DNA from 2 places in the Halovibrio sp. HP20-59 genome. Region 2 is predicted to be linked to the other one. Evidence: predicted binding sites of a transcription regulator. Region 2 holds the regulator's gene; the other holds the start of a gene.
What was found. Region 2 encodes FliA, which starts transcription of late flagellar genes. Its sites were predicted from a motif close to CTAAAGTTNNNNNNNNNNCNGCCGATA; they were not measured.
Positions count from the first base shown of each region.

Region 1: RZA33_RS14630 (flagellin) is a predicted target of FliA. The motif match lies at 2,270-2,296, and genes of this name have one in related genera.

Region 1 is NZ_JAWJUW020000013.1:89,142-94,453, reverse strand. It holds gene RZA33_RS14635 (hypothetical protein) at 1-169, opposite strand, end outside; gene RZA33_RS14630 (flagellin) at 479-2,194, opposite strand; gene fliD (flagellar filament capping protein FliD) at 2,503-3,900, opposite strand; gene fliD (flagellar filament capping protein FliD) at 4,101-5,312, opposite strand, start outside.
Region 2 is NZ_JAWJUW020000012.1:44,665-49,976, reverse strand. It holds gene RZA33_RS13745 (hypothetical protein) at 148-681, shown strand; gene RZA33_RS13740 (OmpA/MotB family protein) at 693-1,364, opposite strand; gene RZA33_RS13735 (motility protein A) at 1,370-2,191, opposite strand; gene RZA33_RS13730 (RNA polymerase sigma factor FliA) at 2,229-2,933, opposite strand; gene RZA33_RS13725 (flagellar protein FlhE) at 2,960-3,367, opposite strand; gene RZA33_RS13720 (hypothetical protein) at 3,393-3,962, opposite strand; gene flhF (flagellar biosynthesis protein FlhF) at 3,959-5,312, opposite strand, start outside.

The DNA of each region.
Region 1 (5,312 bases), on a different contig from region 2:
TTTTTATTATGTTTACAAGCTCTTCATCAGGCTTTTGCTCATATTCTTGCTTGAGTTCTTTGAGTTCACCGGCCTTTTGTTCAATACCGTTAGAGACTACCGTAGCGGTATTTCCAAGAAATTTTGCAGTTTTATAGCTGACTTCACCAAACTTGTTCCAAAATCCCATAGTGTTTACCTATAAATTCACAGCTAACTTAGCAACCATTGTGCACTTCGAGTTTAACGATCTGGACAAGTCCGCTTATCATGCTGATAGCTACCACACACACTACACCGCCTAGCATCCGGGCATGTTTGTACATTATGACCAGCTCGACCACACCCAGAGCAACGTGACGGTTTTGGACAATTCTTTGCCGTATGACTTCCTGATCCACAAAACGAACATGCCATCTTGCGATGTCTCCCTTAAAGCATAAAAACGGGGCCTTTCGGCCCCGTTATATATCGATCAATCAGCTTAAAAGCTAACCAATTAACCCAACAGAGAAAGAACGTTCTGCGGAATCTGGTTGGCCTGGGCCAGCACGGACGTACCAGCTTGCTGAAGAATCTGCGCGCGGGTCATGTTAGCTACTTCTACTGCGTAGTCAGCATCTTCGATACGCGAACGGGCAGCAGAGAGGTTAGTCTCGTTGGTGCTCAAGTTGGTGATGGCAGACTCGAATCGGTTCTGCACAGCACCCAGTTCAGAACGCAGGCTGTCGACTTGTGACAGAGCGTTATCCAAGGCTGCCAGCGGGTTTTCGGTTGCATCCGCATCACTCAGAGCTTCTTTAGTCAGGCTACCATCTTCGGTAACGAAGATTTCGCTTGCAGCACCATCGGTGATCTTGCCATTATCATTGACGTAGACAGATGCAGTTGCTCCTGTGGTTCCTGAAGTTAGTGAATAATCACCATCAAAACCAGAAGTATAGGTCGCAGTAGTTGCATCCTGAGTTCCTGTTGATACATCATTGTAAACTGCATTAGTAGCATCGATACCATATAAATTGGCAGCGGTACCTTCACCATCGGTGTCTACATCGTAAGCGTTGGTTGTATCTTGAGCGACCTGATTCTGTAAATCTTCAAAGGCAATGGTTTCATTGGTAGTATTTACACTTCCAGCAAGACCATCGGCACTATAAACCGTATCTTCTGCAGTCGTAATGCTGCCTGCAGAACGGCCAACATCAGCGAGCTCACTGACCAAGTCGTCGATAGTGGCGACAGGGTCCCCAGCTGTGTTTGTTACACTTAAATCAGCCGAGCCAGCGGTACCGGTCAGGTATAAGTTCTCACCGGTAGACGCCAGGGTTAAAGCACCAGAAGAGGAAACGTTAACTTCCTTGTCATCGCCACCTAAATTAACGGTAATGGTGCTGGTCTCTCCAGCGCCTGGTGTCAGGCCTAGGTCAGTCGCAAGATTACCCGCAGTACCATCGACAGCCACACCAGTACGATCGAAGCTGAAGGTGTTGGTGTCCGCATTGAGGGTATACTCGACATTATCAGTCATCTGCTCAACGGTCGCACCATCTTTCAGGTTCTCGAACAGATCCCCAACGCTAGAGGCTGTATTGAAATTAGCGTTTGTATACTCGTTCGAGGTACCCACTTGAGTAAAGTCGTTGGCACGCAGATCCTGAACGGTAGCGGTGGAGTTAGCGGTACCGGTACCGTTAACATTGAAGCCAGCCAGGTTCAGCGTTTCGGCATTGATCTGCTTTAGATTGACTGAGATGGTCTGACCATCGTTAGCGCCAACCTGAATTTTCAGACCTTCGTCGCCTGCCAGCACCTTGGTACCGTTGAAGTCGGTTTCTTCGGAAATACGGTTGATCTCATCCAGACGCTGGTTGATTTCGTCCTGGATCGAGTTCAAGTCAGAGTCGGAGTTGGTGCCATTCTGTGCCTGAACGGACAATTCACGGATGCGCTGCAGGTTGTCGTTGACCTGGTTCAAACCGCCTTCCGCAGTCTGGGCGATAGAGATACCATCGTTGGCATTACGCTGCGCCTGGCCCAGGCCGGTAATCTGTGCGGTGAAACGGTTGGCGATTGCCTGACCTGCCGCATCATCCTTGGCACTGTTGATGCGCAGGCCAGAGCTCAAGCGTTCCATGGAAGTCTGCAGATCATTTTGCGACTTGTTCAGGTTCTGCTGGCCGATCATCGACGTGATGTTGGTATTGATCACTGACATGGTGTGATACTCCTTGCTTTGGACACTGGCCTTGAAGGCCCGCTTTTCGGCCACTGTGTGTGCCGTTATATTAATTAACGGCAGGGCGAGGAGGATCTTTAGGGGGAGTGGTAAAAAAAGATGTAAACGTTGGTAACTGGGAGGTGAGGGGATTCATGCTTGGCCTGGGAGCCACCGAGAGATTGAGATTGCTTCGCTGAGCTCAATGACATACCCACTCATTAATACAGTTTCTTTATCGTTCCAAAGCAAAAGCAGCGTCAAGCGCTGCTTTTTATCGTGCTTAAGCGATAGCTATTGATGTAACGCTACTTTTTACGCCCTAGCTGGGCATCCAGCGCATCGAACTGCTGCGTCAAGTAGGAGCTCATACTGTTCATTTGCGAGACCATTATATCGAGTTGGCTGAACTGGCTGCGGTAACGGGCAATGGTGGCATCAATACTTTTTTCCATACGCTCAAAGCGGGTATCGAGGCTTTTTACGCGGTTTTCCGCACCGGTGATAGCCCCTTTAATGACGCCGTTGCTGCCGAGCATCTGTTCAATTGACGCCCCCAGCTTGCCCGCCAAGCCACTCTCTTTTTTATCGCCCGCAAAAAAGGCGCCAAGCGCTTGGGGGTTATTCGCCACCAGGTCACTCAACTTAGCGTCGTCTACTTTTAGCGTGCCGTCACGCTGTAGGGAAATGCCTAACTGACTTAACGTGGAGAGCTCACCGCCTTCCACACCACCGGTTAATACGCTGCGTAAGCGTGATTCAACCGTGCGCACAGCGCTATCACCGAGTAGCTCTCCTGCGGTCTCACTATCGCCACTGAACGACGTTTGCTTAGTGATAACACCTTTTAAGTCGTTAAACGCTTTTACAAAGCCGTTAATCGCTTCGCGCTGTTTTAGCGTGTCGCGCTCGATGTTAACCGTGCTGGAAGCGGTTTCACCCTCAGCCATACTGAGTTCAGCGAGATTAAGCGTTACGCCCTGAATCGCACCCTCGATTTGATTTTTGGCGCTGCTGATCGCAATGCCATTAACCGTTAATGCAGCATCTTGCCCTTGGCGCTTGGCACCTGCTTCTACTGCCTCACTGAATGGGCCGGTTACGGGCGCATCTGCGGCATCGACAAAGCTGAAACTGTCAATGGAGGCATCGGCACCGGTTACCTTGGAACTTAACGCCAGCCGGTAACCTTCGCCATCGTTAATAATGGTGGCGTTTACGCCTGATTCTTTGTTGGCGTTAATGGTATCTCGAATACCGTTTAAGGTGCTACCTGGGGCAATGGCGATATCCACTGAATCGCCATTGCCAAAATTCAGCTTGAGCGCGGTAGCCCCCTGCAGATCAAGCGCTTGATCTTTTTTGTCAACCCGGCTGGAGGCGAGCGTGCCCGAGGTCGCCAGCTGGCTGACTTCCACCCGGTAACTACCTGGTAGCGCACTCGCGGTTGTGGTAGCGGTAATGCCATCACCGCGCACACTGGCGGAAAGGCTTTGGTAGAGCTTGGGATCATTGATTTTCGCTACGGCGTCTTGAAACGCATCCAGCGAGGTTTGCAGTTGGCCGTAGGCAGAAATTTTGGCTTGTTGCTGTGTTTTCTGCTGAGTGATGGGAGCGAGCTTCCCACGCTCTGCTTCTTGTAGTTGATCCAACAGGCCGGTCAGGTCGAGTCCCGAACCAACGCCAAGAGAGGTTATCGTCGCCATACTGGGTGTTCCTCAGTGAAAAGGCTAAACCAAAAACATTACGCGCACTTATGTGCACCATTAAACTTGATACTTACCTTATCGACTGAAAAGAGGGCGACTTTAGCGCTTTATCTTCCGCTAACTGGGCTAATTTATTTTTCTAATAAAAACGCCTGCTTAGCGCAGGCGTCAGAAACGTCAATGTCTAACTTTCAGTATCAATTACGGCCTAGCTGGGCATCCAGCGCATCGAACTGCTGAGTGAGGTAGCTGCTCGTTTGGTTCATTTGCGCAATAATCCCATCTAGCTGACCAAACTGCGTGCGGTAACGCGAGATGGTTTGGTCAATGGATTGCTCCATACGCGTATAGCGCTCACCTAGCGACTCTATGCGGTTTTCAGCACCTGTAATGGCCCCGGTCACGGTACCGTTGGTACTGAGCAATTGCTCGACCATTGTATTGACCTGCCCCGCCATACCGGTTTCATCTGAGCTACCCGCGAAAAAGGCTGACAGCGCATCTTGGTTGTTGGAAATAGCGTTGTCGAGTGCGTCGGAATCGATTTCTAACGTGCCATCCGTCTGCAGTGAAATGCCAATATCACTGAGCATCGATATCTCACCTTCCACACCACCGGTGAGCACGCTACGCATGCGTGATTCGACAGTGCGTACGGTGCTGTCGCCTAATAGCTCGCCCGCTGCACCGGTTTCCGCATTAAAACTGGTTAACTTGCCAATGGTGCCTTTCAGGTCATTATAGGCATCCACAAAGCTAGTCACGGCTTCACGAACAGCGAGTGTGTCCTGCTCTATTTTAACTGTACTCTCACCTTCTTCTTGAAGGTTCAGCGTTACGCCTTGAATCGCGCCTTCAACCTGATTAGTAGAGCTAGTAATCGCAATGCCATTAACGTTAAGAGCGGCATCAGTACCGCTTTGATGCGTACCTGTTCCATCACCCACATCACGATCTGCATCAAACGGAGCAACGCCAGTAAATGAGAAGTTACTAATTGATGCATCGGCGCCGGTTTCGCTTGAACTAAGTGCTAAACGGAAATCTGTACCGTCATTAACAATAGTCGCGTTTACACCAGAATCCCCGCTGGCGTTGATAGTATCCCGGACCTCTTCAAGGGTGCTGCCTGCCGCAAGCGTGATCTCTTTGGTGGAGTTATCAGCAAAGGTCAGGGTCAGGGTTTGATCTGCAGCTGCATCAATTATAGGCGTATCGGCAGCACCCACCCCGGTAGAAGCAAGCGTGCCGCGGGTAGCCAGGGTTTCAACGCTTACGTTGTAGCTGCCCGGCTGCGCTTCTGCATCGGCGGAGGCGGCTACGGCTTCGCCACCCACGTTAGTCGAAAGGCTTTCGTAAAGAGCGCTGTCATTGAGCGCATCAGCAGAATCCTGAAACGCTGAAAGCGC
Region 2 (5,312 bases):
GACACGGCTTTACACAATATGCGGCTATTTTTGGGAATTTTTCTACCAGATATAGAAAAATCAGCGCGTTACTCTTCTGCCAATCTCGCACTCGCTATACACTGAGGATTTGGGTTAATCACTATGCTAGTAACGATGTTAAGAACAATGGCAGTGGCCGTTTCATTGATGGTCATAGCGCCCATGGCTAACGCCGCCACGTTTAATAACGACGATGTGGTTAGCCACGACCATTGGCAGTCAATGGTGCTCTCACTGGGGGACGAACGCCACTACCGCGCGATAGAAACCCACAGTTACTCGGACGCCACGCTGAGCCTGAATGCTACCGCAGGAGTTTGCGACTTACCCTGGCTGGAAATGCGCGTCACCCTTGAACAGCACCAGGGGGAGAGCCGTACGGTAAACCTAGTGCCCGCCCGGCTGCGTATTGATCAACAGCCGGTGATCGACACCATGGCGGAATTTATCACCGAGCGCGGCGATGACGGCTTTTATGCGCATTTTTACTTAACTGACATGCAGTCGCTGATGGCGGGTATGCGTGAAGGCGAGCAGCTGTTTATCAGTTTTGACCAACAAGAGCGGGAACCGTGGTACATGACCTTTAGCCTGCAAGGCGCCGACGCGGCAATTAACCGGATGCTTAGCCAGTGTGAAGGCAGCGGGTCAACGACTTAAAGCGCCCTCGGCTATTCGCCTTCGACCTGCTGCCTAAGCAACAGCTCCACACGCCGATTGGCCGCTCGCCCAGCTGCCGTTGCGTTTGCTTCTATGGGCTGAGTATCGGCGTAGCCTACGGCCCGGGTCTGCGAAACGTCGAACCCTTGGCGCTCTAAATGGCGCACAACGGCAATCGCCCGAGCGGCTGAAAGTTCCCAATTAGAGGGGAAGCGGGCCGTTGAAATAGGCACGCTGTCGGTATGGCCTTCCACTGAGATCTCACCGCCAAAACTGGCCAGCACCTCAATCAGGCTTTCTACAACGCCTCGCCCCTGGGTAGTGAGCACGGCTTGGCCACTGGGAAACAGAAGGCTGGTATCAATTCGCAACGTGACCCCTTCGCGCCCTTGCGAAACATTCACCCCGGGGATATTGAGCCCTGAAAACTGCGGCTGCAATCCTTCGTGGCGCGGCTGTATGCCGGTGGCCAGGGACGCCAGCGGCAGTGATGACACAGCGCTGGCGCTACGCATGAACGCCGTATCGGCGGCTTCACCGCCACCCGGCGGGGTCAGTGAAAGCAGCAGTACAAACAGCGTGATTAACAGCGTCAATACATCCAGGTAGCTGGTTAGCCAACCATCATCCTCACTGGCCGAGACCGGTATTTCCAGAGCATGACGGGTATCACGGTCTAACATGATAGCTATCCCTTCGCTGCCGAGCTCACCGAAGAATCAGGTCTCGGCTTGACGTTATTATCCCGAATTTCATCGTGGTAGTTGGCGACGAAGGAGTTGAGCGTCTCTTCGATAAACGACGGTAACCGACGCTTGGTAATCAGCGAGATTCCTTCGAGCACCATGTTCATGGTGATCAGACGCTCTTCGGTGCGGCGCTCTAGTTTTACGGCGATCGGCTTAAACACTAAGTTAGCGAGTAAAATACCGTAGAAGGTAGTGAGCAGCGCCACCGCCATGCGCGGTCCGATAACCTGCAGGTCGCCCGCATCCATCACTTCCAGCATGTTCACAAGCCCTACCAGGGTGCCGATCATGCCAAAGGCGGGCGCGTAGGTGGCCATGGTGCGAAATATTTGCGCTTCGGCATGTTCGCGGGCTTTAAGGCGGGCAATCCGCCAGCGCAGCATGTCAAAAATTTCGTCTTCCTTGGTGTTGGCAATGACCAGCTGTATCCCGGTGCGCAGGAAAGGGTTGCGGGTGTGCTCAAGCTCGCGCTCCACTGCCCGCACGTCGCCTTTAAACCAAAGCCGCGACATATCCACCAGTTCGCGGATATCGTCGCGCATATAGGTATTTTCGCGCCGAAACACCAACCCCACCAAGCGCACGACGCGCAGCACTTCTCTCAGCGGGTAGCTGATAAAGGTAGCCGCCAAGGTGCCGGTGATCACGATCGCCAGGCCCGGTAAATTGACAAAGCTCTCGGGAGACTCTGCGGTAAAAAACAGCACGCTAACCAGCAGTAATATGCTGGCAAAGATGCCAATCAACGTTGAAGGGTTCATTCACGGTTCCTTGCCGGTCACAAGTGAGTAAAAGTTGCTATTCCAACGAGTCGTGTAACCGCGCGCGTAAACGACTCACGGCCTGACTGTGCAGTTGAGAAACGCGCGATTCCGTCACGCCAAGCACCGCGCCGACTTCCTTGAGGTTAAGCTCCTCTTGGTAGTACAGCGCCATTAGCAGCTTTTCACGTTCGGGCAGCGCTTCAATCGCGTCAACCAAGGTTTGTCGCTGCTGGCCATCCAGTAATTGCTCAAACGGCGAGTTACCCGGCTCATGGTTGATGGGCTCTCCACCCTCAGCGACCAGTTCCTCAAAAGGCAATAATTGGCCGCTGTTAGTGTCGTTGAGAAGCTGTTGGTATTCACTCAGCGGCATCTCAAGGTGCTGGGCAATTTCTTGCTCTTCCGGTGCCCGCCCTAGCTGCTGCTCTAGTTGGCGAACAGCGCCATCGACCGCACGTGCTGAACGGCGCACGCTGCGCGGCAGCCAGTCACGGGTGCGCAACTCGTCCATCATCGCGCCACGAATACGCTGGCTGGCAAAGGTGGCGAAGGTGGCGCCTTGGTTGGCATCGAAACGACCAAGCGCTTCCAGCAACCCCACCATCCCCGCTTGAATAAGGTCATCGAGCTCAATGCTGGCGGGCAATCGGACCTGTAGCGTCAAGGCCTGACGTCGCACCATGGGCATATACTGCGTCAATAGCTCGCTTTGTTTGATCCTACCCTGTGCTGTGTACATTCTCTCGCCTCGCGGCTAAACAGCCTTCACTGATAGTTCACAATCATCTGCAACCCCTGCACCCGAACAGGCCGCTGACCTGGGTGTAAGGCGAAGCGAAAATGTAACGGCGCATCGGCTACTTGTCCCGCTAGTGCGCGGGTAGAACCACGCATCCCGGTTAACGCAACACACTGCTCTGGGTGGCACAGCCAGGCGTTTAAGCGCGCACCGGGAGGGTACTGAAACTGCCACTGAACACGTTCAATCTGGCTGGCCTCTACGTTGGCCGCTGCCGGTGGCGCGACCTCTTGTGTGGCGCTGGCCCGATCACTCATCGCCACCATCAGCCCGGGGACCTGTGTACTCCAGCTCCCCGCTACCGCGTGTGCGTTACCCAGTTGTGTTATCAATAACACAACCCAACCTAGCGTTTTGACAGGCCAGCTTAGCATGCTTGTTGTCCTCGGCCGAGTGAGCTCATCGTGCCAGTACCAGTAATTTCATACTTAAGTAATAGTCGGCAGCTTCCCGCAAGTTATCGAGCAATCCTTGGCGCGGCAAGTGCGGTTCGTGAAGAGCCAGTACACGGTCCGGCCCGCCGTGCTCACGCAGCAAGCGCAACGTACGGTACATCGCGGCAAAAGCGTCGGCGTCACTATCGATCCACAACGCCCACCGGCTGTATTCATCGCGCAACTGGGCGAGATTGGCAGCCTCGGCCTTGACGATATGAATGTCCCAATCGTCGGGGTCACCGGCCCAGCTGCGACCTAGCACTGACCATTGCCCCAGGCGAGCCCTGACCTTGCTCACCTGCGCCGCACCGCTACCGGACAGCCCGACCACCACCAGGGGAATTTTGGGCCCGGGCGGTTTGGCTGCCACAGGCGTCACCGCCGCAGACGCCGCCGCAACTAGCGACGGCTCCTGGACGCTTTCTGCGACATACTCCGCCGCGGCAACATCCCCAGGCGCATCGGCCTGCTGCTGTTGACGCTGCAAATTTGCCCACTTGCGCAGCCCTGAGGCTTGATCTTGTTCGCTCACGCCACACCCTCTCGACTGATACTGCCCATTTGGCGAATCGCATCGCGGGCCATAAACACGTAGACCAATGCATCCAGCATACCGCTATCGCGACGCCGCCGACGGGCACCCAATAGGTTGAGCAGATCCCCGCGCAGCGTTTGGGCGTCGTCATCGTCAGCCACATCAAGGTGCCCGGCGACCGCTGCCACACCGCTGGCCATGAGCAGGCGCACGTCGGCGTTGACATCGCCGCTATCGGCGTCTTTCAGCTGCTGCCAAGCGCGCCGTGTCAACGGCGCCAGCCCTTCGCTGTGTAGCTGGGTAAGTAGTAACGACAGCACCTCCGAGCCCAGGCGTGCGGGAGTGAGCCAATAGCGGCGCGTTACCACCTTGGCGCTTTCAGGGTTACGTACTTCGCCATACCACGCCAAAAGCGCGAGGCCAGAGGCGTCCTCAACTTCAGCATAGGCGGTCCACAACTGCATGGATTGACCACGAAAACGCACACTTACGTGATGGGTTAGCACGCTGTCGTGAAACAGTTGGCGCAGCGTCTGGCGTTCGCGGTAAGCGAATATACGCTGACTGGCAGCGACCTGGCTGATCCAGGTCAAATGCTGGGCCTCTAGCCACCCGAGCGCATCCGCCTCGGGCAAGCGTGGCAATAAGTGCACCGCGACGCCGTTTGAGGCTGACAGCGCGGCCAAGCGCGGCTGCCAACCGGCCACATGGCGATGCTGCAGCCACGGTAACGCCAGCCACGCGCCCTCTGTGTCCAAGCCTATATCGGGCATTGCCCAGTCGCAGCCACGCTCATTGCGTCGCGCTGACCACGCCATGCCCAGCATGGCGTCGCTCGGTGGGTAGTCCGCCAGCAGGGCATTAAGGCGCTGGTCTTGCACACTGCTCGGCAGTGCGGCTAGGTTCCAAAGTTCTTCTAGTGCGGCAAATCCCGTCACACGCTGGCGCAGCCGTGCCAGCAGCGACGATAAACGCCGCCCTTGGCCCAGCACATCCCGCGACCAGCGCGGCATGCCCATCGGCGCATCGGCAGCTTGCACCCGTTCACGCTGTGGTGTCGCGGTACTCAGCGCTTGATCCACTAGTGCACCGGGGGCGGCAAGGGCCATGTCTTCGGGCACCTGCTGCCCGTAGGAGCCAAACAACACCCGCATGCCATGACGCATTACGATATCCAACACTGGCGCTAGGCAACCCGCCTCATCCTGCTTGGTAATAATGCAATCATCTAATTCAGCGCCCGCTGAGCGCGCGGCCTGCCGGTAGCGCAGCACCACTTCTTCGAGGGTTTCCGGCTGGCTGGCGGCGTTGAGTAGTAACACCAGTCGCACCCGCGAACGCCCGCCC